2 regions of the Paenibacillus sp. D51F genome follow, and region 1 is predicted to be linked to the other one. Evidence: riboswitches for the same ligand, from Rfam matches in the RefSeq annotation. Region 1 holds a riboswitch; the other holds the start of a gene.
What was found. Region 1 has a riboswitch for glycine ahead of sdaAB (L-serine ammonia-lyase, iron-sulfur-dependent subunit beta). Riboswitches for the same ligand answer to the same signal wherever they lie in the genome.
Positions count from the first base shown of each region.

Region 2: linked by a shared signal. The riboswitch ahead of gcvT (glycine cleavage system aminomethyltransferase GcvT) and the one ahead of sdaAB (L-serine ammonia-lyase, iron-sulfur-dependent subunit beta) in region 1 are both predicted to bind glycine.

Region 1 is NZ_JBKFAO010000006.1:190,626-206,716, reverse strand. Features, by position in the region: gene ACLBWT_RS13315 (futalosine hydrolase) at 1-492, shown strand, start outside; partial or broken gene ACLBWT_RS13310 (MqnA/MqnD/SBP family protein) at 489-752, shown strand; partial or broken gene ACLBWT_RS13305 (MqnA/MqnD/SBP family protein) at 1,104-1,670, shown strand; gene ACLBWT_RS13300 (M4 family metallopeptidase) at 2,456-4,057, opposite strand; gene ACLBWT_RS13295 (hypothetical protein) at 4,695-4,853, opposite strand; gene ACLBWT_RS13290 (cell wall-binding repeat-containing protein) at 5,426-7,030, opposite strand; gene ACLBWT_RS13285 (hypothetical protein) at 7,202-7,414, shown strand; gene ACLBWT_RS13280 (copper amine oxidase N-terminal domain-containing protein) at 8,018-8,497, opposite strand; partial or broken gene ACLBWT_RS13275 (YrpD family protein) at 8,745-8,951, opposite strand; gene ACLBWT_RS13270 (carbohydrate ABC transporter permease) at 9,149-9,976, opposite strand; gene ACLBWT_RS13265 (carbohydrate ABC transporter permease) at 9,973-10,935, opposite strand; gene ACLBWT_RS13260 (ABC transporter substrate-binding protein) at 10,996-12,252, opposite strand; gene sdaAA (L-serine ammonia-lyase, iron-sulfur-dependent, subunit alpha) at 12,453-13,376, opposite strand; gene sdaAB (L-serine ammonia-lyase, iron-sulfur-dependent subunit beta) at 13,345-14,070, opposite strand; glycine riboswitch at 14,162-14,275, opposite strand; glycine riboswitch at 14,276-14,376, opposite strand; gene ACLBWT_RS13245 (RNA polymerase sigma factor) at 15,869-16,091, opposite strand, start outside.
Region 2 is NZ_JBKFAO010000024.1:2,594-18,684, forward strand. Features, by position in the region: gene ACLBWT_RS23080 (YheC/YheD family endospore coat-associated protein) at 1-591, opposite strand, end outside; gene ACLBWT_RS23085 (dipeptidase) at 892-2,247, opposite strand; gene ACLBWT_RS23090 (hypothetical protein) at 2,543-2,668, shown strand; gene ACLBWT_RS23095 (hypothetical protein) at 2,798-3,256, shown strand; gene ACLBWT_RS23100 (lipoate--protein ligase family protein) at 3,258-4,091, opposite strand; gene gcvPB (aminomethyl-transferring glycine dehydrogenase subunit GcvPB) at 4,389-5,846, opposite strand; gene gcvPA (aminomethyl-transferring glycine dehydrogenase subunit GcvPA) at 5,885-7,264, opposite strand; gene gcvT (glycine cleavage system aminomethyltransferase GcvT) at 7,275-8,399, opposite strand; glycine riboswitch at 8,611-8,717, opposite strand; glycine riboswitch at 8,721-8,820, opposite strand; gene gcvH (glycine cleavage system protein GcvH) at 8,988-9,377, shown strand; gene ACLBWT_RS23125 (DHA2 family efflux MFS transporter permease subunit) at 9,705-11,174, shown strand; gene ACLBWT_RS23130 (TetR/AcrR family transcriptional regulator) at 11,349-11,885, shown strand; gene ACLBWT_RS23135 (DUF4188 domain-containing protein) at 12,030-12,539, shown strand; gene ACLBWT_RS23140 (ABC transporter ATP-binding protein) at 13,273-15,018, shown strand; gene ACLBWT_RS23145 (ABC transporter ATP-binding protein) at 15,040-16,091, shown strand, end outside.

The sequences.
Region 1 (16,091 bases):
ATCAGCGCAGGCATCGGCGGAGGCTTCTCCCCGATTGCGCCCGTCGGCTCCGTCGTCATCGCGACGGATATCATCGCGGCGGATTTGGGCGCCGAGACGGCAGACGGCTTCGCCAGCGTGGATCAGCTCGGCTTCGGTTCCTGGCGCGTTGCGACCGATCGCGAGCTGGCGGAGCGCTTCGCCGAAGCTCTGCGCATGGCGGATGAACCTGTCGCAGCCGCCGCCGGCCCCGTGCTGACGCTGTCCACCGTTACGGGATCGGCGGAGTCGGCAGCCGAGCTTCAGGCCAGGGTACCGGGAGCTGCCGCCGAAGCGATGGAGGGCTACGGCGTCGCCATAGCTGCCGCTATGCAAGGCATCGAGGCGCTGGAGATCCGGGCGATCTCCAATTCGGTCGGTCCGCGCGACCGGGAAGCCTGGCGCATAGGCGACGCGCTCAAGGCGCTTGAAAAGACGGGATTTTTACTGCCGGAGGTGCTTGGAATCCAATGAAAATCGCTTTTTCCCCTTGTCCCAACGATACCTTTGTCTTTCACGCCTGGGCGCACGGCCTTATCGAAGGCGCGCCTGAGCTGGAAGTGACTTATGCCGATATCGACCTTACCAACGGCTGGGCAGCCGACCGCATCGGGCCCGAGGTCATGAAAATTTCTTATGCCGCCCTGCCTTGGGTGCTGGAAGACTATGCGCTCATCCCTTGCGGGGGCGCTCTCGGCCGCGGCTGCGGTCCGCTCGTGCTGACCGCCGGCGGCGGAACCTCGCGCAGCCATGCTGACGCCAAGCCGGGAGCCCCGATCGCCGCTGGCGGCACGGGTGCTGCTGGCGGCACGGTTGCTGCGGGCGGCACGGTTGCTGCGGGCGGCACGGTTGCTGCGGGCGGCACGGTTGCTGCGGGCGGCACGGTTGCTGCGGGCGTCACGGATGCTGCGGGCGTCACGGATGCTGCGGGCGTCACGGATGCTGCGGGCGTCACGGATGCTGCTGCAAAACCGGATGTCTCGGCAGGCCTCCTAGTCCCGGAGCAGCAAAATCAAGCCTCCGGTCAGGATATCGTTCCTGCTGCAGGCTCCGCCCATGCCCACAGCGGAGCTGCCGCTCCCGGCGCGGATCCTTCCTGGCTGAGCGGCAAGCGGGTCGCAGTGCCGAGCGAACGGTCGACCGCCTACCTGCTGTTCCGGCTCTGGGCGGCGCAGAATGTTCCCGGAGGCGTCGGCGAGATTGTCGTCATGCCTTTCCACGAAATCATGCCCGCCGTCCGTGACGGCCGTATCGATGCCGGGCTCGTCATTCACGAAGCGCGCTTCACTTATCCCGAATACGGCCTGTCGCTGATGGCCGATATGGGCGCATGGTGGGAAGCCGACACAGGCCTCCCGATCCCGCTGGGCGCCATCATTGCCAAGCGCTCCCTCGACCGCAGCTCCATCGAGGCATGGGCGCGCTCTTCCGTCGAATACGCCTGGGAACATCCCGCGCAATCCGCCGATTACGTACGATCCCATGCCCAGGAAATGTCGCCCGAGGTCACCAGCGCCCACATCGCCCTCTACGTGAACGAGTTCACCCGCGAGCTTGGCGAGGACGGCTACAAAGCCGTCGAGTCCTTGCTCGGACGAGCGGCGAGGGAAGGCCTCGTTCCGGAGTTCGACTTGGCTTTGCTGCGGAAATAATGTCCGGCACAGGCTCGCGGAGCCGCTATCGGACTGCATCGGACTTGATTCAGGCCAGCCGGTTTTCCCGGCTGGCCCATTTCAGGTCAGGCGTCTAACTATCGGACATACGTTCCGCTATTTCTCGAAATTCGAGCCATTCTGTTCGCTATCGGACATACGTTCCGCTATTTCACGAAATTTGAGCTATTCTGCTTGCTATCGGCCATACGTTCCGTTATTTCTCTTCGACTAACTACTATTCCGATAATTGTTCACAAATAACGGATCTGATGTCCGCTAAACGTTTGAATATGACATTTTGAACGAAATAGCGGATCTGATGTCCGATAGTGCGGACAACCCGCCATTTTGCAGGACCAACCGCCACCCAGTATTTTTCTAATGCCCATTTCCATGATGCCCACTTCCTCTGCTAGTTTAACTGCCTATTCATGTCCACTTCTCCTATCCCCACTTAATGCCCGCTCTTTTCCAATTTCCACCGTTCATTTGTACCGCTCCGCTCGTCTCCCCAATTCCATTGTCGATCGATGCCGCCTCCATCTCTCCAATTCCATTCGACTAACCGCGTTCTTCCTATATAACTGCATAGAAAGACGAAGTAGGTAAAATAGGATAACTAAGAATGTGCCTAAGAAAGAGAGTAAATATGGCTACCCCCAGCCAACAATACTCGTCCCTGCCCAAATAAAAAGAGCAGCCGGCAACCCGGCTGCTCCGTTCTTTCAGACCTATCTTTCACCTTACAGACCTATCTTCTGCTTACAGACCCATCCTCCGCCTTACAGGCCTACGGCCTTGAATGCATTGGTCACCGAGGTGACATAAGAGGAGCTCGTTCCGTACAGGTCTTTGGCCGCCTGGATCGAGGCGTTCTTCGCCGCGGCGAAGTTGGAAGTGGAAGTAAGGTAATAGGCCACGGTGTTGTAGAAAATGTTCACGGCTGCGTCGCGGCCGATGCCCGTGACGGAAACGCCGTTCTGGGTGCCGCCTTGGGCGAGCAGGTAGAACGCTTTGTTCGTGATGCCGCTGTTCGTATGAACGCCGCCGTTGTCGGAAGATCCCGTGTAGCGGTTTGCATAGTTGTCCGGCTGGCCGTACAGCGTCGGGTTGGACATGGAACGGAGAGCGTCGCCGGCGATGCCAGGCGTATAGACATCGTCGCCGATAAGCCAGTTTTTCGCCTGAATCGAGTTGCCGAGGACGTCGGCATAGGACTCGTTCAGCGCGCCGGATTCATTGAGGTACTGGAGATTGGACGTGTACTCGATGACTCCATGGGACAGCTCATGGCCGACAACGTCGAGATCGCCCGACAGCGGAATGAACGTCGAGCCGTCGCCGTCGCCGAATACGATCTGGGTGCCGTTCCAGAAAGCATTGTTGTACCTGCTGCTGTAGTGGACCGAGGAACGGATCAGCAGGCCGTTGCCGTCGAGGCTGTTGCGTCCGAACTTCGTTTTGTAGAAATCATATACTTTTCCTGCATAAGTATGGGCATCGACGGCGGCTCCATCCGTCCATGCGTTGTCGGCGTCCGTCAGCAGAGTGCCCGGAATCGTGGTCCGATTGCTGGCCGTGTAGGTATAGATGCCGTTGCCGCGAGTGGTGTCTTTCAGCTGGTACGTGCTGCCGGAAAGGGTCGTCTGGAATGTCTTGCTGTCGCCGAGCACGCCCTTGCCCGAACCGGTGGCTGTCTCGATCAGATCGTACTGCTGCACGATATGGCCGTCGGCTGCATCGATGAGGTAGCGGGTGCGCAGCGGCTGCGGCTCAAGCACATTCACTTCCGTCTGGTAGACGAGACGGGACCCGTTGCCTTCCGGATAGACGTACAGCTGAGCCGACGGAGTCTTCTCCTGCGCTCCCAGCTCGCCGATGCGGGAACTGGCTTCCTTCGCCGCGATAGCCAGAGCATCGGATGCGCTTATGGCTGGTACGCTGGATTTTGCCGTGATTTGATTCTGAGCCGGCAGAACGGCACCAACGAACGAAGTAACCTGGCCGGCCTTGTCGATGTGAATGGTTTGGTCACCGCCATATACCGGGATGCCATTCACATATTGCTGCAGGCGGAAATGCTCGACGCCCGAAGTTGGATCCACTTCCTTCTTCTGAATCAGGAACGAGGTTTTCACATCCGCTGCGGGTACGCCCAGCTTTGCTTGCTGGCCTTCCAGGAAAGCCCAGATCTTATCCTCGGAAGAGCCCGGCACAATCTTGGCATCCTTGGCAGCGTCGATGAATTGAGTCACGAGCTGATTGTTCACGACGCTAACGTCGGGAGTTCCGGCCGTCCCGAGGCTTGGAGTTTCAGCAGCAACAGCGGAAGCGGAAGAGAGCAGCAATACGGCACCAAGCAGAGTAGGAATCATTTTTTTCATTACACAAATTCACTCCAGTCATAAATTTTTTTAAAACCAAAAAGAAATCCAGAAAATAAATGTTACCTATCGCCTCCGCTCTATGTATGAATATTCACAACCGCCTTTTGACGAAAAAAAATAGATTAGCGGTGGTGGCAATGAATGTACCACACCGTAATCTATTCGGTAAATATGGAAAAATAATCAAAAGAAGAAATGATTCTTTAGTACGATTAGAAATCGATTCTTCGCGGCAATCCAAGCTTTAGGTCCCGATTTCAATCTGAGAAACTGGTTCCCCAGATCCGATTATGAAAAATCAGTTCGGATTCATTTAATCGGGAATGAGGCCTTAAGCTCCTTGTGTTTGTCGTTGGTCTTATTCTTTTCCCTCGTCCACAAGGAAACCATCAAGAAACCTGAGAGTCCAGGCTTCACTCCATCATCCTTCTTTCTTGTCCTCCGCCTTCAGAACAGAGATTCTTTGTCCCTATAAAAGCAACGGTCAGCGAACATCCTCTTTGCGGCTGATACCGAAATAATCGATGCCTGCTTCCAGTCCCTTCAGTACGGCCGAGCCGTCGGCCCCAATATTGTCCCTGCCCCTTGACCGGCTCTGGCCTTGCCATCCTGCTGTTGAGGCGTACCCGCGTCTTTACTGGAAATAAACTGAACGACCCCTAAAATGAAGAGTAAAACCACAAGGATGGCGATTCCGATTCCGATGCGGAAAACCCAGCTTCTGCCGCTCTTCCTTCCCGGCGCTCCTTCCATCGGTAAAGGCGTCCTCTTCAAGCTCTTGATCCTTGCTCATGTCTATCCCTCCCTCCATTAAACCTTACATAAGTTTCTTTTTCTTCACAAATATTCAAAATTGCAAGAGGGTGATTCCCATTCCATTTCATGCATAATTTAAACTTTTGAAATTATAGTTTAACGCTTAATGAAAACTTTGATCCTATATTAATTGTCCTTGATAACCTTTTCACACGACAAAAAGACTCGCTTAATCGCGAATCCAAATTCGTCCGTTGCTATTGCCTCACCATGATGCTTTAAAGCCCCAGCCTCTTGGCAGGGAAGCCTGCTCGGCTCCTTAACTGCTCCTATTCCTCCTTCGACTCGGCTCCGTTCTCTGTTCCGTTATCTGTTCCGACTATATTCCTTCTCTGTTCCGACTATATTCCTTCTCTGCTCCGACTATATTCCTTCTCTGCTCCGACTATCTTCCGATCTCTGCTCCGATATATCCCGATCTATATTCCAATTCCAATCCCTATCCCAATTCCTATCCCTATTCCTATCCCTATTACTATCCCTATTCTTATTCTTATTCCGATCTCTGTTCCATTCCCTATTCAAATCCCTCTGCAATTCCTCCTGTCCCTACTCCCGCTGCCCGCCCCCCGAACTTCCGGCCGCTTCACCCTTCCCGAGCCCGGGAACCGCGGCTCGTTGAACGACCGCGTCGACTTCCCCTTGCGCCTGCATGGATAAGCTGCCAAGCTCTCCGATCAGCCAAGCATGGCGAAAGGAGGCCAAGGAATCCTGTCCCTCTGTCAGCCGCGATTTCACATAAGCTAGGACCGTCTCCGGCATAGCCTCCTTCTCCGTCCATAGGAGAGGAGCGGACATGCCCGCTCGGGACAGCAGCGCTGCGACAGGAGCTAGCGACGGCGACTCCGAGCTCACGAGCGAAACGCTTCGCGATATCCCGGCCTCGCTTCCTTCTGCACCTGTCCGGGCAATTTCCCCGTACCGGGCCATAGCCACCGATTGGGCAAAATGATCCTCGCCCGAAATACGGGTGACTTGGCCGTATTCAGCCAATGCTTCGGCTACTTCGGACGGCACAATAGACTCTGGCGCGATCAGGTGGATGCGCGCTTTGCCCCCGCGCAGCTCCAGAGCCTGCGCCGTCTCCAGCGGAACGCCGGCGCGGCTGACGAGCAGCAGCGGCTCTGCGCCGCTGGCGATCAGGCTCACGGCGGGCGCCGTGTACAGCCGGGCTTCCTCGTCCCCAGATCCGACGAGGACATCAGCCGGATATTCGCCTAATTGCGCGGCTTCGTAAGCGTCCACGGCGCGGGCCAGATCAGCGGCTCCGCGGGCTGCGATCCGTTCGACGCGCAGGCCGAGCTTCTCCGCCTGCCGCTGAACCTGCGGTCCCAGCGCCCCGACCAGTATGGCCTGCACGCCTCCATTCTCGGCTGCGCCAATCGGCCGCAGACGCTTAAGCTCCTGCAATGTCGCCTCCGGAATCCCGTCTGCATCTGCGTACAGCAGCGGACCGTCCGCGGCATCGTCGATCAAGCCCGCTCCCAGCACGGCTGCAATCCAGTCCCCTCTGGGAACGATTACGACCCCGCCCAGACGTTCCTCGCCTTCCGTTGACGGCCATGCCATTCGCGATGCCAGGACAGCCGCTTCATACGGATCGGCGGCATTTATCCGCGTCGTATGGGCCGTAGCGATCCATGGAGCCGCTTGCATGGCCGCTTCGGACGAACGGACGGCCAGCGCCTCGGGAGCGCTGTCGCGAAAAGCGTCGGCTTCGCCTGGAGCTGCAGACTCCGATGGAATTGCAGACGGCGAAGGGGCTGCAGCAGGGTTCGCGGGAAGCTTCCCGGATGCATCGCTCCCTGGCGATCCGGCTGCCGAACCAGCTGCCGCTCCGCCCTCAGGATTGCGATCCCCGCCTGCATTGCCTCTCTCAACAGCCTGCGACAGCGTCTCCGGCTTCAGCATCGGAATGTCTGCCTGCCGACTTCCGCCCGTCACATCCGACATCACCGTCCTTATAGGCTGCTGCAGAGCGGAATGGGAGAAGCAGCCCTCCAGCATCGCTGCGGACAGAAGCATAAGCCCGAACAAAGCTGCCTGACGGACATGCCCGAAGCGGGCTATGATTCGGGGTTTGCCGAATTCGATCCCTCCCTTCCTTTCCCGTTCGCTGCCTTGAATCCCATCCGCTCTCCGACCCTTATCCATTGCCCTCAGTCCCCCTTCCGCCGATCCATCTCCGTATCATCGTTTCCTCCGCCGCCCATCCCCAAACCTGCCCGACTATCCATCCTCCAGACAGCGACCGGGCGCTGTGCGCTTGTGCTATAATGGCTTTCAATGACTGTCCACGACCTTATGACAAAGGAGCTTCCCGCCATGGCCCACATACGCCCGCTTCATACCGATGCCGACTTCCAGGAAGCGCTCGACAAGAGCATTCGGGTGCGCGTCTTCCGCGACGACCAGATGATCGAATCCGGCAGCTGCATTGTCCGCTTCGACGAGCGCACGGTCGTCATCCAGTCCGGCGTCGCCGACCTGGCCTATCACTCCCGCAGCGGCTGCGAGTTTTTCGAGCTGCGCAAGTAACCCGTTTCGCCCTCCTTGACAGCGAGGGGAATTTCATCGTCCTGGCAGACGGGAGGAGAGAATTCAACAACCCTCCTGTCTTTCTGACGCTCCTGAGAGTTATTACAGGTTTAAAATATGCAAAAAATAAAAAGGAAAAAGAGGATACCCCGGCGGGTATCCTCTTTTTTCTGGTATCGTTCATACAAATAATTCAGAGCGGCGCGATTGAAAGACCGCCTCCAAAGCGCACCATCTGTCAAACGGCATGGAGATCTTTCCAGCTCCACTGCGCCTGCTGCACCTCGGCACCTCGGCATCTGCATAAGCCTGTAGAGCTACATCTGCAGCTGTTTCAAATGATAAAACTCGCCCTTGAGGGCGTTAATGAAATGGGAGTTGCAGAATCCATGACCAACATGCTCTTGCTCGCCATCGGCAGCGAAAGCTGGACGAAGCGATAGAAAGAGGCCGTCGGGAGCAACAACAGCGCGAGGGCTGAACGGAGCTCAAACCGAAGCAACGCGCCTCAGCAACATCGCCCCCCGGGCCGCACTATTGCGACAGGAAAAGGGACCTGCCCGTGCCTGATGACCGGGAAGGGTCCCTTTTCCCAAGGTTATCTCAATTAAAATCAATGGTTACCGTAAGCGTGCTCTTGTCAAAACCGACGACTCCGCCAAATGCTTCGGCGATGAATCGCAGATTGACATACATCAAATCATCATCACGTGATAGTTCCGGACTTTGAATGAGCTTGATTTCCTTGCCGTTGATCGTCCCGGTCATTTTACCGGCGGTCAAGGTAACGGTTGTCGTATCGTTCTTGGCTGTCACCGTTTTGGTGTTATTGTCGAACTCGGCATTCAGGTCAAGGGCTTCAAATAAGGAACGGAACGGAACCATAGTCGATCCGCTTGGCGGGATTACGGCCTTCAACTCGGAAACCTTGCCGTTGATGACAATCGTTGGACGATTGATTCCATCGTTGTTTGACGGAGCTTTAGCAGCTCCTGCCAATCCGGCCCCAAAAACAGACAGTCCGACGATCAATGCCAGAAAGAGTACTTGTATTCGACGAGACAATTTTCTCATCCCTTTCATGATAAGGATCATATTCTCAAATAATTAGACGCGATCGCTTCGAAAAGTTGCTTTGTCAATCACAAGCAATTCTCACCGTATTGTTCGCATCCCGAGAAATCGTCGCATGATCCACCAGAGGTGCGGAGAAGTTGGCAGACGGGACGGAAGTCGTGCCGACTTTGATGCTGGAAAACACTCCAACGTTATTGCCGGAAGTGGCGCTTGTAACGAGGCTTGTCACGAGCTTGTAGTTGTTGACGGCGCTCTAATTAACCGCTTGGTCCGTCTGCATGATTGTCGTAAGCATTGTCGATGTTGAATTATTGCAATTAAGATCGGCGCAAAGCGCAGTGCCCGTAAGTTTCATGCGGACGTATCCGCTGGCATTGTAATAGGTGTAGTAGTTGATGCTGGCGCCTGGCTCATATCCATTCCGATACTGAACCTGGCTGTATGACGAATCAAAATTAACGTTGTAAGCCGTTCTATCCGATTTTCAGGAGTAAACAGCTAGTCCGTTCTGAATCTATAGTCCCGGATTCCATATGTTCAGGCCAAACGCAAAGAAGCAAGCTGACGCTTGGAGGCTCACCGGCGCCAGCTTGCTTCGTTTGACCTTTTGCGCCAATCGGCTCGACTTATACATCCATGCCCTTCGTCAGGAAAGCGTCAGCTCTTGATCGCGCCTGCTGCGATATCCGAGATGAACTGCTTGCTGATGAACAGGAACAGGATGATAAGGGGAATGACGGCAAGCAATGTTCCGGCGATGACCATCGAATAATCCGTCACGTAGATCCCGTTCAGCGACGCCAACGCCACCTGCAGCGTATATTTGCGCTCGTCGGTCAGGATGATCAGCGGCCACAGGTAGTCGTTCCACGCTCCGATGAAGGTAAAGGCGCCGAGGAAGGAAAGCGCGGGTCGCAAAATCGGCAGGGCTACGTTCCAATAGAGACGTAGAAAGCCGCAGCCGTCGATGCGGCCGGCATCCAGCAGCTCGGACGGCACCGATTCCTGGGCGTACTGCCGGATCCAGAAGATCCCGAACGCATTGGCCATTCCCGGGATGATCAGCGCCTTGAACGTGCCGACCCAGCCGAATTTGGCCATGATGACGAAGGAAGGCACGAGCGACAGCTGGGACGGCGCCATCATGGTCGCCAGCAGCAGGACGAACAGCATCTTTTTGCCCGGGAAATCGAACTTGGCGAACGTGAATCCCGCCAGCGAATCGAAGAACAGCACGAGCAAGGTGCAGGCGGAGGCGACGAACAACGTATTCCAGAATGCTCCTAAGAAATCGACGTTGTCGAACACCCGGCCGATATTGTCGAGCAGTTGGGTGCCGAACCACAGCTTCGGCGGGAAGCTGTAAATATCCGATGTCGTGCGCGTCGCCATGACGAGCAGCCAATAGAACGGGAAGATCGAAATCAGCAGCCCGATGGCGAGGCCGATATGGAGCAGGATCGATTTGGTTCTCGTCGCCATCACTTCACCCCCTGCCCGCGGGTAGGCCCGCCTTGGACGAACAGCCAGTTCACGATCGAGAATAGCGCGATCAGGACGAACATCCCCCAGCCGACGGCCGCGCCGAAGCCGAAGTAGTTATGGATGAACGCTTCGCGGTAGAGATACAGCACGATCGTGAGGCCGCCGCCGCTGACCCCTCCGTCATTGCCCGCGAGCACCTGCGGCTCGGTGAAGATCTGCATGCCTCCGATGGTCGAGGTGATCAGCGTGAAGAGGATGATCGGCCTCAGGTTCGGGATCGTAATCCGGAAAAAGGATTGGATCGTCGAGGCCCCGTCGATTTTGGCGGCTTCATAGAGAACGCTCGGGATGCTTTGCAAGCCCGCCAGATAGATGATCGCGTTGTAGCCCGCCCAGCGCCAGATGACCATGACGGACACCGCGAGCTGGATGCCCCAGGTTTTGTTCAGCCACTCGATCGAATTCAGGCCCAGCAAGTTCAGCACATAGTTGAGCAGCCCGTAGTTGTTGGAAAAAATCGTGCCGAACACGATCGCCACCGCCACCAGCGAGGTGACGTTCGGCAGGAAATAGCCGATCCGGTAGAAGGTCCGGAACCGGACGAACGAGGAATTGAGCAGGAACGCGACGGCCAGCGCGATGAACAACATCGGAATCGTCGAGTAGATCCAGATGAGCAGCGTGTTGCCGACCGCCTTCCAGAATTCGGGATCCGTCAGCATGAAGCGGTAATTGTTCACTCCGTTGTAGCTCATCCTTCCGATTCCATCCCACTTCTGGAAGGACAGGTACATGGAGAATGCGATCGGGAACAAGCCGAAAATGGCGAACAAGATGTAAAAAGGCGATATGGCCAGGTATTCCTTCCGATGCCTCCAAAGTCTCGAAGCCAAGCTGCCTTTGATGCGCGGGGGTACGGGAGCGCGGGCAGGCTCCGCGTTCAGCATGGGATTGCCCATTGGGGTGACCTCCTGTCAGCCATTGATCTTAGGAATGCACAGCGGGCAGCGACTTTCGCGTCAGCGCAGCAGCTCTTTTTTGATCCGGCTTATCGCGTCTTTCCAGGCTTTGTCGGGGTTTTTGCCCTGCAGGGCGACGGAGGTCAGCTCGCGGCCGACGATTCCGTTCACATTCGAATACTTGCCACCGAAGTAGGCCGGCTTCACGTTCCGCGCGGATTCCGAGAAGATCTCGCCGGTCGCCTGATTGCCGAAGAAGGGCTCCTTCTCCTTCATGACGGGATCGTCCAGCGCTTTGGCGGCGGAAGGGAACAGATTGAGATTTTTATAGGACTGAATCTGATTGTCGGGATTTTGAAGATAGCGGATGACTTCGAAGGCCTCTTGCGGGTATTTGCTCGTCTTCATGATGGCGAGGAAGGAGCCGCCGTTGTTGCCGTCTCCGCCCGGAGCCCGGGCGACTCTCCATTTGCCGCTCGTATCCGGCGCGGCCTCCTCCAGAACCTCTTTCATCCAGACGGCCCCGACGAAGGACGCGATGCTGCTGTTGTTCATGGCCGCGCTCCATTCGCTCGTGAAGGCGTTTGCATTTCCAGCCAGCTTCAATTGGGCGGCCTTGACGGCCAGGTTCCAGGCGTTCTTCATCGAGGAGTCAGGCGTATCGCCGATGAATTCGTCTTCCTTGGAGAAATAGATGCGGTCGGATTGGGCATTGACCTGGGTGTAGACATTGTTGACGTTGTCGAGCATCTTGACCTTGCCGGCAAAATGATCCTGAAGCTTCTTGCCTGCGTCGAGATAGCTCTCCCACGTTCCAAGCTGCTTGTGCACGTCCTCCGGATCCGACGGTAGGCCGGCTTCCTGGAACAGATCGGCCCGATAGAACAGAGCGGTCGGCCCCGTATCGATCGGCAGGGCGATCATCGTCCCTTCCGGCGTGACGCCGAAATTCCATTTCCAGTCGAGGAAATCCGGCTCGATCTCCTTGGCTCCGAGGTCGTACAGATCGTAGAAGCGGTCGGAGCTGACGAACAGCTCGGACACCCAATCGTTGAAAGCGACGATATCGGGTCCTGCGGAGCCGGCGGCGAGCGTCGTTTTCAGCTTGGACTTGAAGTCGCCTCCGATTTTCTGCGCGTTGATGCGGATGCCAGGGAACTTCTGCTCGACGGACTTGATGAGGCCGTCGTCGAGGCTTCGGTTCCAGTACCAGAGTGTAAGCGTTTTCGTTTTATCGGTTGATGAGGTGCTGCCGCAGCCCGCGGCGATCATGGCAAGAATCAGCATGCATAAGCCAACCATTCTGGTTTTGACCACTTCCGCATTCCTCCTGACATGTTGAAGCGCATGATGGTACCATTCTATTCGGTTGTCCCGCTGGTATTCCAGCTGAAAAAGGATTTAATACCTATAAACCGTTCAGAGGGATTTGAAACAGGCAGCGGAAAAAGATTGGGAAAGATCAGAAAACAACGCTTGTAATCAAAAAAGGCCCCGGCAAGGGGCCTTCCGTTTTGCTAACCTTCCGTATTCCCGCCCTCATCCTCCGCTTTGCGCAGAGGGCGGCCTTTCTTGCGCAGCTCGCTCATGAGCTTCTTGCCGGTCGGTGTCTGCGCCAGCCCGCCGCCCGCAGTCTCTCGGTGCTTCTCCGGCATCGCAGCGCCGACCTCCAGCATCACCTGCACGACCTCGTCGGAAGGAATGACGCTCCGCACGCCGGCAAGCGCCATATCGGCAGCCGCAAGCGCCGTGACGGCGCCGAAGCCGTTGCGCACGATGCACGGAATCTCCACCAGCCCGCCGACGGGATCGCAGATCAGGCCCAGCGAGTTCTTCAGCGCGAGCCCGACCGCGTGTACAGCCTGCTCCGGCGTGCCGCCGCGCAGCTCCGCAAGCGCTCCGGCGGCCATGCCGATCGCGGAGCCGACCTCCGCCTGGCAGCCGCCCTCCGCTCCGGATACGAAGGAGTTGTTCGCGATGACATAACCGATCGCCCCGGCCGCGAACAGGCCGTAGGTCATCTCGTCTTCGCTCCAGCCGAAGCGCTCCTGCGTGCTGACAAATACGCCGGGGATAATGCCGCAGGAGCCTGCCGTCGGCGTCGCCACGATGCGGCCCATGGAAGCATTCACCTCCGACACGGCCAGCGCATACGCCATGGCGCGCCCCGCATCGCCGCCGAGGCTAGGCTCCCCGGCCGCGTTGTAGGCCGCGACCCGCTGGGCGTCGAGCCCGGTCAGGCCGCTGCGGGATGTCGTGTCCCGCGTCAGGCCGTTATGGACGGCTTCCTTCATGATGCCGTAATAGTCCTTCATCGCCGTGAATTCCACCTCGGGCTCGCGGCCCGATTCGCGCGACTGCTGCTCCAGCATGAGACGGCCGATGCTCAGGCCGCTTTCGCTGCAGCGCTCACTCAGTTCCTTCAGCGTCCGGAAGTTCATCGTCGTTCCCCCTGTCATCGTTCAAATCCATATAATCCGTCTGAAGCACATGCGGCATTCGGCCGATCCGCTCCATCAGACCCGCTTGCACCGGAGCGTCCAGCTCCACCACGGCCAGCGCCTCCCCCTGGCGCTCCATGCGGCTGAGCGACAGCCCGCCGATGTTGAGCCCTTCCTCCTGCAGCGCCGCGGAGAGCGCCGCGATGACGCCCGGCTGGTCCCGGTGCCGGATGAGCAGCGTCGGGTACGAGCAGCTGAATTTCACCGCGAAGCCGTTCACCTCCACGACCTCCACATTGCCTCCACCGATCGAAGTGCCGAGCAGAGACAGCTCGCGGCTTCCGTCCGCAGCGGTCAGATCGAGCCGGACCGTGTTGGGATGGGGGAACAGCCCTTTCCCCTCCTGGAACACCAGGTCCATTCCCGCTTCCTCGGCCAGCTCCACCGAATCGGGCAGGCGCGGGTCATCCGTATGAAAGCCCATGAGTCCGCCTGTGACGGCTGTATCCGTGCCATGTCCTTGATAGGTGGCCGCGAAGGAGCCGTAGAAGGAAATTTTCGCTTTCTGCGGCATTTCGCCCAGCAGCCTGCGCCCCGCAAGCCCGATTCGCGCCGCCCCCGCCGTATGGGAGCTGGAAGGTCCGACCATGGCCGGACCGATAATGGAAAACACGTCTTTGAACCGCACAGCCATTCTCCTTCGTCTTGAGTTGTTGTAGAGGCCGAAAAAAGGGACAGAGCAGAAGAATGCGCCGAAAGAAGGGCGTGCCGCCCGTTCCAAGCGATTCTTCCGCTCTGTCCTTTGTACCTGAGAGTTGCCTCGCTTCCCGCTTCGCGAGTTTCCCCTTGGGTGATTCCACGCGCGCCTGTGCGCGGCCACGGAATTCTCTCCAGAGATGCGTCCGGCAAAGGTCCTTTTGCCTGAGAGATTCACCCTGTCCCCAGGGCTTACTCCTTCGGCGCCGCCCTATGTTCAGGTAGTCTCTCCCGCTGCCTTCATCCGCTCTATTCAATTAAGGATTTCGTCAGATTGCAAACGTTATCTACACTCATTATATGCAGGAGCGCGGCCATCTTCAACCCGCAGTCCGCGGGCAGGATGACTGGAGGCGGCGAATACGCGAAAAGGCGGTCATAGCGCTGCACGGGACGGGCTATGAGTGCATGGCGTACGAGGCCGGCTCTGCGGGCCGGCTGTGTGATTCATGCTGCTTGGAATCTGGCCGAGGGGAGATTGGGGCGATGCTGGCTGCATGGTGGGGTTCGCGGGAAGATTGGGCGATGCTGGCTGCATGGTGCCGGGGTTCGGGGCAGATTGTACGATGCTGGCTGCATGGTACAGGGGCTCGGGGCAGATTGTACGATGCTGGCTGCATGGTACAGGGGCTCGGGGCAGATGATGCTGGCTGCATGGTGCCGGGGTTCGGGACAGATTGTAAGATGCTGGACATGGTGCCGGGGGTCGGGGCAGATTGCACGAAGCTGGCTGGATGGTGCCGGGGTTCGGGACAGATTGTAAGATGCTGGCTGCATGGTGCCGGGGTTCGGGACAGATTGTAAGATGCTGGCTGCATGGTGCCGGAGGTCGGGGGGCAGATTGGGCGATGCTGGCTGCATGGTGCCGGGGGTCGGGGGTCGGGGGTCGGGGCAGATTGTACGATGCTGGGCATGGTGCCGGGGGTCGGGGCAGATTGTTTACGATGCTGGGCATGGTGCCGGGGGGCGGGGCAGATTGTTTACGATGCTGGGCATGGTGCCGGGGTGTGCCGACTGTCATTCAAAACCAAAACTTCTCTCGTATCGGACATACGATCCGCTATTTCAGCGTAAATCTCCGTTCAAAAAAATTTAACGGACATAAGATCCCTTATTTTTGAGATAACCACTCAAAACGGACTGTTTTACCCCAAATAGCGGATCGTATGTCCGATAACTCGGCGAAATCGATGAAAATCCCTAAATAACGGATCGTATGTCCGATACGTTGTCTAATGACACCCGAATTCCCACCTCAGCAACAATTTACCGCACAAAGCGAGCGTTCCTGCATGAGGCTCAAGCCTAAGCTAAAACCACTCTCAAGACCACGACCACCTCGACCTCGACCTCACATCGACCACGACCACGCTCAAGACCACGACCACCTCGACCTCGACCTCACATCGACCACGACCACGACCACGACCACGACATGACCAAGCTTAAATCTAAATCTAAATCTAAATCTAAATCTAAATCTAAATCTAAATCTAAATCTAAATCTAAATCTAAATCTAAATCTAAATCTAAATCTAAATAAAGCCTATATGCAGCCTGAACAGGCCGAAACCTCCTCAGGTTCCAGCCTCCTGCGTGCTTATGCCTTTTTTACCGGCCGCTTTTTCAGCCCGATCAAGGTTTTTGTCGCTATCCCAATCCGGCAAATGCAGCGGCTACAACTAGCTGAACTATGTCCCATAGCTCGTTGAACTCGGCGATTACCTAAGAACGACTCAGCCTGCCATGCCATACGACGCCCAGCCGCCGGCAGAGACGAACACTCCGCCGCCGGCGGAGGCGTAGAACCCGCTTCCGGCAAGCATCGCCTGCGGTCCCCGATGCGCTGCGGCGGCATGGGCGCTTGCGCCAATGATGCCGACCGCCACAGCCGGCTCCAGCACGTCCTGCTCGGCGAGCACCGCGATGGCGGCCGCATCGTCCGTCCGCACCGCGGCG
Region 2 (16,091 bases), on a different contig from region 1:
TGTTCCTCCACGGATATTCTCCTTCTTTACCCAACGGTTCATGGCGGCTGCGGCTTTCTCAATCGTCGGGAACCTGTTCTTCCCAATTTTCATAGCCCGAGTACGGAACTGGGCGGAGATGCCGTAATCCCTCTTTCTTATTTGGACGACACCAGCCCCGCCGGTTCCATTTGCAGGTTTCAAATAGAGTATAGGGTGAGTTTTAATCATCTCTTTAAACGTAGATGCATGGTAAGGTCTCGTTTCCGGAATCCATTTCCTCATGCTTTTCGTATCCAAAAAGAGCTTCGTTGCCCTGTTCTTGGTCGTAAATTTTGGATTGGCGATGCGAAGCAGTCCGCTGTTACGGAGCTTCTTGAAGGATGGCGTCCATCCGCTGCGGTAACGGTCGATGACGATATCCGGCCATGGAAACGGCTTTTTTACCCATCCTCCATTTCTTTCCGGTACATACCCGTCTACGAGACGTTTGGTTACATGAACATCCTCATGTCCGAAAAAGTAGACGTTTAAACCGAGCTTCTCTCCTTCTTCATGCAAATGTCGGAAATAGCCGGATTCAAAAAAGGATTTCCCTTTCCTTCTTGCCATAACTCCTATATTAAGCATAAGGGCCTCCCGGGTTTTGGATAAGCAGATATTGAATTGTTTTAGCTTATTCATGCGCAGGTGCTTACGCTATGGACAATTGGTGCTCAAAGGGATTGTTGGATAAAAAAAAGGATAAGCCTGCCATTTGCCTTCTTTGAAGCGCGGGAACATGCTTTTACTTATACGACATGAACTCCGCAACGAGAAAAGCCTATAGATGGGATGGTGGAGAAAGTCTATATCCTGTCCAAAATTAAAAAGAGCCTGTCCATCTTGACGATGGGCAGGCTTGTTGTCATTTTATACGGTTTTCAGGAATTCGACGACCGTCAGCAGGCCTTTGTCGAAGTTTTCCAGGTTGAAATGCTCGTTCGGAGCATGGAGGTTCTCGTCGTCCAGTCCGAAGCCCATCAGTACGACCGGGGATTCGAGAACGCGGGAGAAGGCTGCCATGATCGGAATGGAGCCGCCGTCCTTGGTGAACAGGGCACGGGTTCCGTACACCGCTCCGTAAGCGTCCGCAGCCGTCTGCAGAATCGGATGGGAAGGATCGATGTTGAAGGCGAAGGCACCCTCGCTCCGCTTGAGCTCGAAGCGCGCGCCTGGTTGGATATGCGCGTTCAGGTGCTTCTCGATGCGGTCCATCGTCAGCTGCGGATCCTGCTTGCCTACAAGGCGGCAAGTAATCTTCGCATGGGCGACTTTGGGGATGACCGTTTTGCTGCCTTCGCCCTGGAAGCCGCCGTACACGCCGTTAAGTTCCAGCGTAGGACGGGCGCCGACACGTTCCACGAACGAATAGCCTTCTTCGCCGTACAGAGCGTCCAGGCCGAGTCCTTCACGAACCTTGTTCTCATCCAGGCCTTGCTTGGCGAATTCTTCCCGCATGAGAGCGGACAGCTCCGGAACGCCTTCGTAGAAGCCTTCCACGGCGACCTTGCCTTTCTCGTCATGCAGGGAGTCCAGCAGCGAGACGAGCGCGTGCAGGGCATTCGGTACCGCGCCGCCGTAGGAGCCGGAATGAAGATCCGTGTTGGCCGTCGATACGGTCAGCTCCATGCCGGCAAGGCCGCGAAGGCCGGTACAGATGGCAGGGCGTCCCCGCTCCAGCAGGGAGGTATCGGATACGAGAACGGCGTCGCATGCGAGCTTTTCCTTGTGGGTCTCGAGGAATGGAGGCAGGTTGATGCTTCCGATCTCTTCTTCGCCTTCAATGCAAAGCTTGACGTTGACTGGAAGCGTGCCTTCCTGCTTGAGTATCGCTTCGATCGCTTTGATATGGATGAACGTCTGGCCTTTGTCGTCGGTCGTGCCGCGGCCGTACAGCTTGTCTCCGCGGATCTCCGGCTCGAACGGAGGACTCGTCCACAGGTTCAGCGGATCGACCGGCTGGACGTCGTAATGGCCGTAGACCAGAATCGTCGGTTTGCCTGGGGCATGCAGGTAATCGGCATAGACGACGGGATTGCCCGCCGTCGGCATGATCTCGATATTTTCGAGTCCTGCGCGCTTGAGCGTGTCGGCCAGCCAAGCGGCTGCGGACTGGATGTCTTGCTTATGCTCGGATAGAGCCGAGATGCTCGGAATGCGAAGCCACTGCTTCAATTCCTCCAGCTGTTCTTCCCGGCGTGAAGCGAAATATTCGGAATAGGACATCGATATGTACCTCCTGGAATCCGTAGCGTCACGGACAGCATCGGCATGAAAGCCGTGTGATTCTATTATAACCTGAGCAGGTGCAGGGAATAAACCTCCGTATGATCATTGCCGCAGCTAATGTTCGGGGAGTACGGCCGTTCCCCGTTAAGTTAAAAAAGCAGGCTAAAAAAGCAGGCTAAAAAAGCAGGCTAAAAAAGCCTAAAGCATTTTCTACCGTCCATATGGATTGACGGGACAGGCTTGAGCGCCATACAATGACCACAGAAAGCAAATTGAAGGGAGGCTGATGGAGATGACGGTCATGAACGGAATGGCGATGACGGCAGCTAGCAATGCTGCGGGCAGGAACGATGCACCAACTGAATATGTCACGTACCGGGAAGCGTCATTCCCGGAGGTCTCCACGGACCATGAGTAGGACGATGCGGCGGCATGGCTTGTAGGACGGAGCTGCCCGCACGGCCCATTGATGAAGTCACGGACTCGGAGTCCGTGGCTTTTTTTGTGCGCTTAATTAGCAAAATCAAATCAGGAAATCAGGTGACTTATGATAAACGATTGGAATTATTATGCCGCCCCAACCATGGAATGGGGTCAAGAATCGGAAAGGGATCGAAAGGAGTGGAGCCACGAATCGGAAAGCCATAGAAAGGCATGGAGCAACGAAACTAAAAGCGATCGAAAAGCGTCCGGCCATGAATACGAGAGCAATCGAAAGGCGTCGGACCATGAGTACGAGAGCAATCGAATGACGTCGGACCATGAATACGAGAGCAATCGAAAGACGTCGGACCACCCGGCTGCCGTACCTGCTGCCAATGCCCACCTGCTTGCTCAAATAGGCGAGCAACTGAAGAGCTTTGACAAGAAATGGCCGCATAAAGATGGCGATTCTCCTGATCGGCACTATGCAGTTGTCAATTCCGGCTTATACGATTCGGTTATGCCGAATCGTGAAAAGGCTTCTCCCGCCCTTTATGTCATTCGTGGCGGGAAAAGCCTCTGAGTTACGGCCGACGGCCGATCGGATAACGGCTGCGCAGCGAATGCGCCAGCTCGCGGATGGTGGAGTTCGCCGGCATGCGGACGGAAGGGAAGATGGCATGGCTGCCGCTGCCAAAGGCAGCATCTGCGGCGGCTTCGGCGAACAGGCGGGCCGGATCCGGCCAAAGGCCGTCGACCAGCTCTTCCAAGCTTGCCATCGTGCCGGCCTCCACAAGCGGATAACTGAGATTGGTGTCCGAGCTGCCGGCGGCAGTATCGTAGAACTGACGTACGAGGCGGCCGCGCTCGGCTCCCGAGCCTCCGGCATTGACGAAAGCTTGTATGATGTAGGAGCGGGCGAGCCTGCGCTGCGCGATGCCGCAGAACTTGAGGCCATCAATGCTGAGATCGTAGTCTCCGGGACAGTAGGCTCCCGAGATTTCACCTTTGTCGACACGGGCCCCGAAGCCATCCAGCGCGGCGGCAATCAGCTCGTACATCAGCTGGAAATCATCGTTGAACCGGACCGAGGCGCTGCCTTGAAGAGGCAGGATAAGGGAAATATTCACGACTCCGGGATCAAGAGGCACGGCTGCCCCGCCGGAGTTGCGGACAGCGACTGAAAGCCCGAGGCGCTCAAGTTCCTTGGAGGCAAGCGCGGCCTCCGGCAGCCGGCTGTCGCGCGGTCCCATGACGAAGCCCGAAGGGTGGCGCCAAAGATGAAGAACGGGGACGCCGTCGAGACCGGTCTGGCGGCAGAGCAGCTCGTCCAATGCAAAGGAGTGGAGCACGTCCGGCTCCGCCCAATCATCCATGCGGTCAAGCAAAAGCAGGCCGGGATAAATTTTTTGTATCATGGCAATCTTTTTCCTTCCTTAACAACCGGATCGTTTCCATACACTTTAACATATTCGTCCTATCTCCTTCATGAAGAGTTGCCCGTTATGTCTGGCGACGAATCTGAAGGCGGGAACAGCACCTGATCAACTATGTTGAAGGAGCCGGACATGAGTTCCACCCGGATGATTGGCCGTCCGTTCTTATCGAGATGCTGGACATCACAGGTTCAAGCAGGTAGAGCCAGACATGCGCAGCCATGTAAAAAAGCTTTTCCCGGGCAGTGCCGGGAAAAGCTTTTTTTGTATCCAGGCCTTCTAGCAGGAGCAGTTCAGCACCGGCTTGCGGGCAGCCTGGGTTTCGTCCAGCCGCCGCACGACGGTCGTATAAGGAGCGTTCTGCACGAGCTCCGGCGTTTCCTTCGCTTCGCGGGCGATGCGGATCATCGTGTCGATGAAGGCGTCGAGAGTTTCCTTGCTCTCGGTCTCCGTCGGCTCGATCATGATGCATTCCTCGACGTTGAGCGGGAAGTAGATGGTCGGCGGGTGATAGCCGAAGTCGAGCAGCCGCTTGGCGACGTCGAGCGTGCGCACGCCGTATTCCTTGAGTCCGCGGCCGGACATGACGAACTCATGCTTGCAGACGCCAGGGTACGGAATCTCATAGGCTTCCGAGAGGCGCGCCATCATGTAGTTGGCGTTCAGTACGGCGCATTCCGAGACGCGTCGCAGCCCTTCCGGACCGTAGGTGCGGATATACGTGTAAGCGCGGACCAATATGCCGAAGTTGCCGTAGTACGATTTGACGCGGCCGATGGAAGCGGGACGGTCGAAGTCGAAGAAGTAGCTGCCGTCATCGCGCTTGCCGACGACCGGCTTCGGAAGGAACGGAGTCAGATGGGCTTTTACGCCGACAGGACCAGCTCCGGGACCGCCGCCGCCATGCGGCGTGCTCATGGTTTTGTGCAGGTTGAGATGCACGACGTCGAAGCCCATGTCGCCCGGGCGAGTAATGCCCATGATGGCGTTGGAGTTCGCTCCGTCGTAGTAGAGCAGGCCGCCGGCTTCATGCACGATGGCGGCGATCTCGACGATCTGCTCCTCGAACAGGCCGAGCGTGCTCGGGTTCGTGAGCATGAGGGCGGCTGTATCAGGGCCGACTGCAGCTCGCAGCGCGTCGAGATCGACAAGTCCGCGCTCATTGGACTTGATCGTGATCGTATCCAGGCCGGCCGTCGTGGCGCTGGCCGGGTTGGTGCCGTGCGAGGAGTCCGGCACGATGACCTTCGTGCGCTTCTCGCCGCGGCTCTCGTGATAGGCGCGGATCATCATGAGGCCGGTCCACTCGCCGTGGGCTCCGGCAGCAGGCTGCAGCGTAACGGCATCCATGCCGGTAAGCGCGGCAAGATCGTTTTGCAGCACGTACAACAGCTCCAGCGCGCCTTGGATGCTCTCTTCCGGCTGGTAAGGATGGATGCGGGCGAAGCCGTTCAGCCGCGCCGCATCCTCGTTGATTTTCGGATTGTATTTCATCGTGCAGGAACCGAGCGGGTAGAAGCCGTTGTCGACGCCGAAGTTGCGGCGGGACAGCTCGGTATAATGGCGGATGACGTCCACCTCGTACACTTCCGGCAGGGAAGCCGGCTGCTTGCGGAGCAGGGAGGAAGGGATCAGATCCTCGAGCCCTTCCTCATCCGGCACGTCGCAGACAGGAAGGGAATAGGCTTTGCGGCCTTCACGGCTCATCTCGAAAATGAGCGCTTTCTCCGGTTTCACATCGATGATTCCGGCGCTCTTCAGTTGTTCATGGCTGCTCATGCGCGCGCCTCCTTCGTCAGGCCGCCAAGCGCGGCGGCGAATGCGTCGATCTCTTCCTTCGTGCGCTTCTCGGTTACGGCGACGAGCCTATGGCCCTCCAGCTCCGGGTAAGCGGAGCCGAGATCGAAGCCGCCGAGGAAGCCCTCGGCGAGCAGCTTGCTGTTCAGCTCCTTGGCCGATACGCCTTCCGGCAGAGAGACCACGAATTCATTGAAGAAAGGAGCGGAGCCGAACGGCAGACCGATTCCTTCCACCGAACCAAGCGTCTTGGAGGCGTAATGCGATTTGCGGATATTGAGCTCGGCGGCTTCGCGGATGCCCTGCTTGCCCATCACGCTGAGATAGATGGAAGCGCACAGGGCGAGCAGCGCCTGGTTCGAGCAGATGTTGGATGTCGCCTTCTCGCGGCGGATATGCTGCTCGCGGGCTTGCAGCGTCAGCACGAAGCCGCGCTTGCCGTCGAGATCCTTGGTCTGGCCGACGATGCGTCCCGGCATGCGGCGCATGAGCGGCTCGGCCACAGAGAAAAACCCGCAGGTCGGTCCCCCGAGGGAGGAAGGGATGCCGAGCGGCTGGGCATCGCCGACGACGATGTCGGCGCCTAGCGCGCCGGGGGATTCCAGCAAGCCGAGCGAGAGCGGATTGCTGCTCACGACGAGCAGCCCTTTGGCTTCGTGGATGATCGGCTCGATCGCCGCGAGATCCTCGATGCAGCCGAAGAAGTTCGGCGACTGCACGAGCACCGCGGCAGTCTCGCCGCCAGCGACGGCGGAGCGGAGCGCTTCCAGGTCGGTGACGCCGCCTTGGAACCCGACTTCAACGAGCTCAAGCCCGAGGCCGTGGGCGCTTGTGCGCAAAATCTCGCGCGCCTCTGGATGCACGGCGCTGGAGACGACGATGCGCTTGCGGCGGGTATGGGCGGAGGCAAGAGCCGCCGCCTCGGACAAGGCGGTCGCGCCGTCGTACATGCTGGCGTTGGCGACAGCCATGCCGGTCAGCTCGCAGATGTAGGACTGGAACTCGAAGATCGCCTGCAGCTCGCCTTGGCTGATTTCCGGCTGATAAGGAGTATAAGCCGTATAGAATTCCGAGCGGGAGATCATATGGTTGATGACGACGGGAATATGGTGGTCGTAGAGACCGGCGCCAAGGAAGCTCGTCGTCGTTTCATGATCGGCGTTGCGGCCGGCCAGCTCCTTCAGATGGCGGAGGAGAGCCCATTCGTCGAGCGCGCCCGACATCGGCAGCGTGCCCTTGTAGCGGATCGATTGCGGAATATCGCGGAACAGGTCTTCCAGGGTGGCCGCGCCGATCGTCTGCAGCATTTCCTGCTGGTCCTGCTCGGTCATGGGGATGTAGCGATGCTGGGTCGTCATTAAGGGTTTGTCACTCCTTGGCTGATGCGGGCGATGCCGCGTTTCGTTTGTAGAAAGGGGTTTTGACGACAGCTGCCTTCAACCGCTTGCCGCGGATGTCGACCTCCACCTCGGTGCCGACCGCGGCATGCTCGGCCTGGAGCAGCGCGAGTCCGAGATTGCGCTTCAGCGTCGGCGACTGGGTGCCCGATGTCACCTCGCCGATCAGCTGCTCTCCGGCGTAGACCTGGTAATGGGAGCGCGGGATGCCTCGCTCCAGCAGCTCGATGCCGACAAGCTTGCGGGGCACCCCGGCTTCCTTCTGCGCAGCGAGCGCGTCGCGGCCGATGAAGTCGCCTGCATCCAGCTTCACGAAAAATCCGAGTCCGGCTTCCAGAGGGGATATATCCGCAGACAGCTCCTGGCCGTACAGCGGCAGCCTCGCCTCGAAGCGCAGCGTATCGCGCGCGCCGAGACCGGCGGCCTCGAGGCCGAGCGGAGCGCCGGCTTCCATCAGCGCGCGCCACAGCTTGGCGGCGTCGGCGGCCGGCGCGTACAGCTCGAAGCCGTCCTCTCCGGTGTAGCCGGTGCGGGAGAGCAGCAGCTCGACGCCGCATACGGCCGCCTTCGGCAGGAACTCGAACGGCTTCAGCCCGCTCCAGCCGGTATCTGTGCAGCGGTCCAGTATTTCTCCTGCAAGGGGACCCTGCAGAGCGATCAGCGCCGTATCGTCGGAGCGGTCCTCCACCGTCACGTCCCCGATCAGATGCTCCCGCAGCCAATCGAGATCCTTGCCGATGTTGGAAGCGTTGACGACGAGCATGTACTGGTCCTCGCTGATCCGGTAGACGAGCAGATCGTCGACGACGCCTCCGTCCGGATAGCACATGAGCGTGTATTGGGCGGAGCCGTCTTTCAGCTTGGACACGTCGTTCGTCGTCACGCGCTGCAGGAAATCGCCGGCGAACTGGCCGGTGACGAGGAACTCGCCCATATGGGACACATCGAACAGCCCGGCACGCTGGCGGACAGCCTCATGCTCTTTCAGAATGCCGGTGAACTGAACCGGCAGATCCCAGCCGCCGAAGTCGATGCAGCGGGCTTCGCCGTATTCCTTGTAGAGGGAATGGAGCGGGGTCGTGCGCAGATTGGCCATGGTAGTCCTCCCTTTGTATGCTCGTACTCGAAAGTAAAGCCTGTTCGCTGATTGTTCATCTTCCCCTTGCAAGCATTCAACGCCCGACTGATGGAGAAGCCCTCCTTGGCGCACTAATGAGAGGGAGAAAAGCAAAAAGGACAGCGCAGGAAAAACAACGCTTGCGCCGGCTGCAAAAAAATTCGCAGCCATGCTTAACGTGTCATCCATGCTCTGTCCTTGGTACCTGAGAGTTACCCTGCGCATTCGTCTCCGCAGGTTTCCCCTTGGGTGACGTCGGCGAAGCGGCGGGGCCGCAAGCTTCCGTTCTCTCCAGAGGCGCGTCCCGCAAAGGTCCTTCTGCCTGAGAGATTCCCCTGCCGGGCAGGGTTACTCCTTCGGCGCCGCTTCATGTACCGGCGATCTCTCCCGTTGCGTTCATCCGCATATTCAGTTACAACCAGTTTTACAGATGGGACGACCCTGTGTCAACAGAATTTCAGCTTAAAAGACATGCCGAGTGAGTTATGTTGACACAGCGCCCGTCATCGTTTACGCTTTGCGCATAGATTGCCAAACCAGGCCATGATGGGAAAGGATGAGCGTCCAGTGAGTGAGATTCGCGCAGGATTGGGCTATACGGAGGAGCATGAGTGGGCGGAAGCGGCAGGAGAGACGATTGTTCGGATCGGCATTACGGACCATGCCCAGCATCAGCTCGGTGACATCGTGTTCGTCGAGCTGCCGCAGGCTGGAGACAGCGTTGAAGCGGGACAGCCCCTCGGGACCATCGAGTCCGTCAAAACGGTGTCCGACCTGTACTCCCCCGTCAGCGGAACGGTCGTCCGCGTCAACGAAGAGCTGGGCGACTCGCCGGAGCTCGTCAACACCGATCCTTTTGCCGGCGGCTGGATGATCGAGATCGACACGGGCGCCGACGCCAAGGCGGCGGTAGCGGCGCTGCTGGACGCGGAAGCTTACGCCAAGCTGGCGGACTAGGCTCCCATGCAGCGGAGGAGGGCGCGTTGCCGCGCTCTCCTTTTGCCGCTTGCGGATGTCCATTTTCCCATGCGCGGCTCGGTAATGATTGACTACAGGCATCCGGTCCGTTGACCGGATGCCTTTTTTGTGGTTTCAAGACTAGACCGATCGTTCTCATTCGGAGCCGTCATTCTCGCGATGACGAACAAGGACATCCGGCCGTTCCGACTCGTGGAGGAATTCAAGCCTGTGCTTGTGAATGGAACCGATGGAGGGGTCGGAAACTAAAAGAGATAAATGACGGGGAGAACCTGTCCCAGGAGGGAAATCAGAATGGAAAAAACAATGGGAGCAGCCGCTGCTCCTCAAGAAGGAAATTCCTTCAAGGTTGTTCCGATCATGACCGCTCTGCTGCTTGCCGGATTCATCGGCATGTTCAGCGAAACGGCACTCAATATCGCGCTGAATGAGCTGATGAGCACGTTCAAGGTCGAGCCTGCCACGATTCAGTGGCTTACGACCGGGTTTCTGCTTGTGCTCGCGATTCTCGTACCGATCTCGGGTCTGCTGCTCCAATGGTTCACGACGCGCCAGCTGTTCACCGCATCGCTCGTATTCTCGATTGCCGGCACGCTGATCGCGGCGAGCGCGCCGAGCTTCGCTTTCCTGTTCATTGCAAGGCTTGTCCAGGCGGTCGGCACCGGCCTGCTCATTCCGCTGATGTTCAATACGGTACTGGTTATATTCCCGCCGCACAAGCGGGGAGCGGCAATGGGCATGATGGGGCTTGTCATCATGTTCGCGCCAGCGGTCGGGCCTGCCATAGCCGGCCTGTTCCTCGAGTATGCCAGCTGGAGAACGATTTTCTGGACGGCGCTGCCGCTTCTGGTCGTCGCGCTTCTGTTCGGCCTGATGTTCATGAAAAACGTCTCCGAGCTTGCCCGTCCGCGCATTGACATCTTCTCGATCCTGCTCTCCAGCCTCGGCTTCGGAGGCATAGTCTACGGCTTCAGCAGCGCAGGAGAAGGCGACCATGGCTGGAGCAGCCCGAAAGTCATTATCGGCATCGCCGTCGGCATCGTCGCCTTGATCCTGTTCACCGTCCGCCAGCTGCGGATGAAGCAGCCGATGATGAATCTGCGGGCATTCCGCTTCCCGATGTTCACGCTCGGCACGCTGATGATCTTCATCGGGATGATGATCATTCTTTCCACCGTCATTCTGCTGCCTTTGTATTTGCAGGCCGGCATCGGCCTGCTGCCGCTCGCGGCGGGACTGCTGCTGCTTCCCGGCGGACTGATCAACGGCATCATGTCTCCGGTCATGGGCAGGCTGTTCGATAAATACGGTCCGCGCTGGCTCGTATTGCCGGGCTTGGTGCTTGTGTTCGTCGTGCTTTGGCTGCTGACGGGCATCAATACGGGCACGTCCAAGGGCGAGATCATCCTCCTGCACAGCCTTCTGATGATCGGCATATCCATGATCATGATGCCGGCCCAGACCAACGGGCTGAACCAGCTGCCGCGGGAGCTCTATCCGGACGGAACAGCGATCATGAACACCTTGCAGCAGGTTGCGGGTGCGATCGGCACGGCGCTCGCCATCAGCATCATGACGGCGGGCAGCAAGGCTTATTATGCGGACGGCAAGCATTCGCCCGCCGATCTGTCGACCGTTCCTGCGGCCATGACCCAGGGAGTTCAAAATGCTTTTCTGTTCGTCATGATCTTTGCCGTGTTAGGTTTCGTTTGTTCCTTGTTCATCAAGCGGGTGAAAGTCGAGAAGCAGGAGCAAGTCCATCACGCCGGACATTGAGCCCACCGACACGCCCGGCATGCCATGCACCTCGCGCGTAGACGCGCGAGTGTTATCCTGCGTTCCTTGGAGCGGAGGATTTTTTTTGGCTGGATGGATTGACAGATTTGCAGGAAGAGGATATCTTATTTATTGATCAATAAATTGTACAGAACAGGGAAGGTAAAGTAACTCATGACACCGAGAGAGGAACAGGCGGCAGGACGCAAGGAGCAGATTTTGAGCGCTGCCGCCGCGCTGTTTGCCGAGAAAGGGTATTACAAAACAACGACGGCGGATGTGGCTTCCGCGGTCGGCGTTACCCAGCCGTACGTCTTTCATTTTTTCCGGACGAAGGAAGCTCTCTACATGTCCGTCCTGCAGAGGGCGGCACAGCAGATCCGCGGAGCGTTCGAGGCGGTTCAGGCGCCTCCCGGCGAGCTCGAGCAGGCGATGGGCCATGCGTTCCAGGAGCTGCTGGAGGGAGGCTTCCGCAGCGAAGTGCTGCTCTGCATGACGGCCCACTCCATACCGGAGCCGGGCATCCGCCAATATGTACGGGAAGAGTTTGCCGTCATTCATGCGAGCTTGAAGGTCCGTTTTGAACGGGCAGGCCTGGAGTTCCCGGGCTTCCGCGCGACCCAGTTCATCGGTCTCGGGCTAGCCATCGCCCTGTCCGAGCTGACAGGACTGAAACAGCTGCTGCCTTGGGAGGAGAGCTTGGATTGCTGAAGCTTGGCCGCTGCCTTCGAAGCTGATTGAGCATGGAAGAAGAGTTCAACGAGTTGTTTCCGGGAATGAGGAGCGCCGCTTAACCAGCGGTTCTTTTTATCCCTGATAATTTATTGACTGATAAATAAAAGGAGAGTGAAAGGAATGGCTAAAGCGATATCAGGAAGGTTTACTGCGGAAATGGATGGCCCGTTCGTTGTGTTCGTCATCGGGATGAGGATCAACAAGCTGCTGGCCGTGCGCAAGTGGCTGCCGGTAGTCCGCTCGATGGGGCCGATGTTGCGGGAGCTGTACGCCAATGCGGATACGGGCTTCATCAGCCATGAGATGTACTTGGGCGCGCGCGGCCCTGTGCTGCTGCAGTACTGGAGATCCTACGAACAGCTGGAGCGATATGCGCGGGGCGGCATTCATCTGGAGGCATGGAAGAAGTTCAACCGTTCCGTTGGAACGGACGGGTCGGTCGGCATCTTCCATGAAACGTATGTGATCCAGCCCGGAAACCATGAGGCGGTCTACGGAAACATGCCGGTCATGGGACTCGCCAAAGCGGGCAGGCATGTCCCCGCAACCGGCCGCAAGGAGACGTCGCGCCGCAGAATGGGCGGGGATTCTGCTCCAGCCGTGCCGTCCCCGCCCAACCCTCATGCCTGAAGGGGGAAGGGGGAAATTTCTGCGGCCGGTGCTGGAATGGGCCCAGCGCTTGCCCGGCCGACCGCTATTTTCAAAGATATAGTCATCCCGCAAGAGGAAGGATGATGATTGAGGAAGAAGGCCGACCCCAGCGGAGGAAGGCTCGACGGACGCAGGCAAACGCATCCAACAATGAGCGCAGTCCTTCCGGCGATCTGTACGCCGGCGATGTGAGCGCAGGTTGAAATCGCCTATAGTCAAACTAACCGGCTCCAGTCCATTGACTTTTTTGGCGGGGCGATGATACATTGGCAAAGTGCTCTTCGGTTCGGGTATGGACCGGAGCAAAAGGATGGGGCTGAACGCCCTTCGAGGAGGATTACGGATGCGAAGCATGGCACTAGCAATGATCAAACCTGACGATGCTCGCACCAAGCGTAATCCGATGCCTCGCTGATGATCCGTTAATCATCAGGCGCACGGTTACGTTCCTGTAATCGTGCGCCTCTATACGTTCCGCGACCGGAATGGCCGCCGCGGCAAGGATTCCCTATCTCCTTGCCTGCGGGCATCCGTCGGCGAAATGCAGGGCGCACCGCTTACAGGCGGCGCGCCTTTTTTAATGGGCATCGGGCACTTTGCATCACGCTGGAGAGAGAAAATGACAGAGCCTGTTCAGGCAGCGCGGGAAAGAGCGCATAGCGGCTCGAACCTCAAGCAGCCGTAACGGCTCAAAGGATTGGGGAGGTGTCCAATGTTTAGTGTAATAGGCAAGCTGGGCTGGTATTTCAAGATGGAGTGGCGGCGCTACTCTCTGGCTGTCGGCTTGTTGATCTTCGTCGGCTTTCTGGAGGTGATTCCTCCGCGTCTGCTCGGTTACACCATTGATGGAATCAGCCAGGGAAGGCTTGCGGATTCTACTTTTTACTGGATCGTGGCAGGCTGGCTGGCCATCACGGTATCCAGCTATCTCATCACGTACGGCTGGATGTCCCGCCTGTTCGGCGGAGCCAACGTGCTGGAGCGGCTGCTTCGGGGCAAGCTGATGGGCCAGTTCATGAGAATGACCCCGACTTTCTACGAGCGCAACCGGACGGGAGACCTCATGGCCCGCTCGACGAACGATCTGTGGGCGATTTCGATGACGGCCGGCTTCGGCATACTGACGCTGGTGGATTCCACGGTGTGGATGCTGACGCTGCTCGGCATGATGATATTCCTGATCAGCTGGAAGCTGACGCTGGCAGCTCTGCTGCCGCTGCCGATCATCGCGCTGCTGATGGCTGTCTTCGGCCGCATGATCCATGACCGCTTCATCAAGGCGCAGGACGCCTTCGGGGAGCTCAATGACGAAGTGCTTGAATCCGTATCCGGCGTACGCGTCGTCCGCGCCTATGTGCAGGAGGAAGCGGACCGGGACCGGTTCCATGCCAAGACGAACGAAGTGCTCCGCCGCAACATCGCGGTCGCTCGCGTCGACGCGCTGTTCGAGCCGGTGAACAAGATCCTGGTCGGACTGAGCTACATTATCGGCCTGGTTTATGGCGGAGTACTCGTATTCCAGGGTGAAATCACGCTTGGCGATCTCATTTCCTTCAACATCTTCCTCGGCATGCTGATCTGGCCGATGTTCGCCATCGGCGAGCTGATCAACGTCATGCAGCGCGGCAGCGCCTCGCTCGACCGCGTGGAGGAAACGCTGCACACGCCTGCGGACGTCGAGGACAAAGGCGAGCTCGTACAAGTGGAGCAGCCGGGCGAAATCATGTTTTCCGACGTCACATTCCGCTATCCTTCCTCCAAGGAGGATAACCTCTCGAATGTCAGCTTCCGGCTGCCTCGCGGCGGGACGCTGGGCATCGTCGGGCGCACGGGAAGCGGCAAAACGACGATACTGAAGCAGCTCATCCGGGAATATCCGGCAGGCAGAGGAGACGTTGCCGTGAGCGGAGTTTCCATCGATCGAATACCGCTCGACCGCCTTCTGGGCTGGTTCGGCTATGTGCCGCAGCAGCCGATCCTGTTCTCCCGAACGATCCGCGAGAATATCCTATTCGGTGCCCATGGGGCAACGGAGGAGGATTTGGAGCGCGCGCTCGTCCGCGCTTCCTTTGCCAAGGATGTGCTGTTCCTTCCCGATGGCCTGGAAACGCTCGTCGGCGAGAAGGGCGTCGCTCTCTCCGGAGGGCAGAAGCAGCGCGTCAGCATTGCGCGGGCGCTCATCGCCGATCCGGAGATTCTGCTGCTTGACGACGCCTTGTCGGCCGTCGATGCGAAGACGGAGGCCGAGATCATCGAGGGCATCCGCACGGAGCGGGCAGGCAAAACGACAATCATTACGACGCACAGGCTGTCGGCTGTCCAGCACGCCGATCTGATTCTCGTCATGGAGGACGGCAGGATCGTGGAGGAAGGCACCCATGAGCAGCTTCTGCAGCAAGGCGGCTGGTACCGGGAGCAATACGACCGGCAGCAGCTCGAAGCATTCGTTCAATCTTAATCGCAAAGAAGGTGAAAACAAGTGAATCAACCGAAAACAGGCAAGCGGCTGCTGCAGTACGCTCTCCTATTTAAAAAACAGATCGTGTTAGCCCTTATTCTGCTCACCTTCGCGGTCTGCGCCGAAATGGTCGGTCCGCTGCTCGCGAAGCGGATGATCGACAACAATATCCTCGGCATCGAGAAGCCATGGATTTCCGTGGAATCGGCGGCAGACGGGAGCGTCCCCTACAACGGGAACCTGTACGTCCGCTCCGACCGTGCGGACAGCCTGGAGAGCAGCGGCCCGCAGCTGAATATCGTGCAGGAAGGCAGCAACTTCTATGCGATCGAAGGAACGTTGCCGGAAGGCAAGCGGAAGGTGGAAAACGGCGAGCTCCTGCTGACTTCGGCAGACGGCAGCAAGCAGGCTTATCCCGCCGCCAGCATGTCCCGCGATGAGGTCTATGCGTTCTACAAGCCGGAGCTGAATCCGCTCCTCGTGCTTGCTGCCGCATACTTCGGCCTGCTGGTCATCGCAGCCATCTTCACCTACGGCCAAAAGCTGCTGCTGCAGACGACTGCGAACCGCATCGTGCAGCGCATGCGCGAGGATGTATTCGCCCATACGCAGCGTCTTCCGGTCCAGTATTTCGACAATCTGCCCGCGGGCAAGGTCGTATCGCGGATTACGAACGATACGGAATCGATCCGGGAGCTGTTCGTCGCCGTGCTGGCCAACTTCTTCTCGGGCATCGTATATATGGCGGCGATTCTGGGCGCCCTGTTCATTCTCAGCCCTACGGTAGCCTGGTTCGCCATACCCGTATTTCCGATCCTCTTCGTCTGGATCGTCTTCTATCGCCGCCTGGCCGGCCGCTACAACAGCGTCATCCGCGCGAAGCTCAGCGATATCAACGCCATGATCAACGAATCGATCCAGGGGATGAGCATCATCCGAGTCTTCCGCCGCGAGCGCAGCACGGCGAAGGAGTTCAAGGAAATGAACGATGAGTTCTACTCCTTCCAGATCAAGCTGCTCAAGCTCAATTCGTGGACTTCCCACAACCTTGTGAACGTCGTGCGGAACCTGAT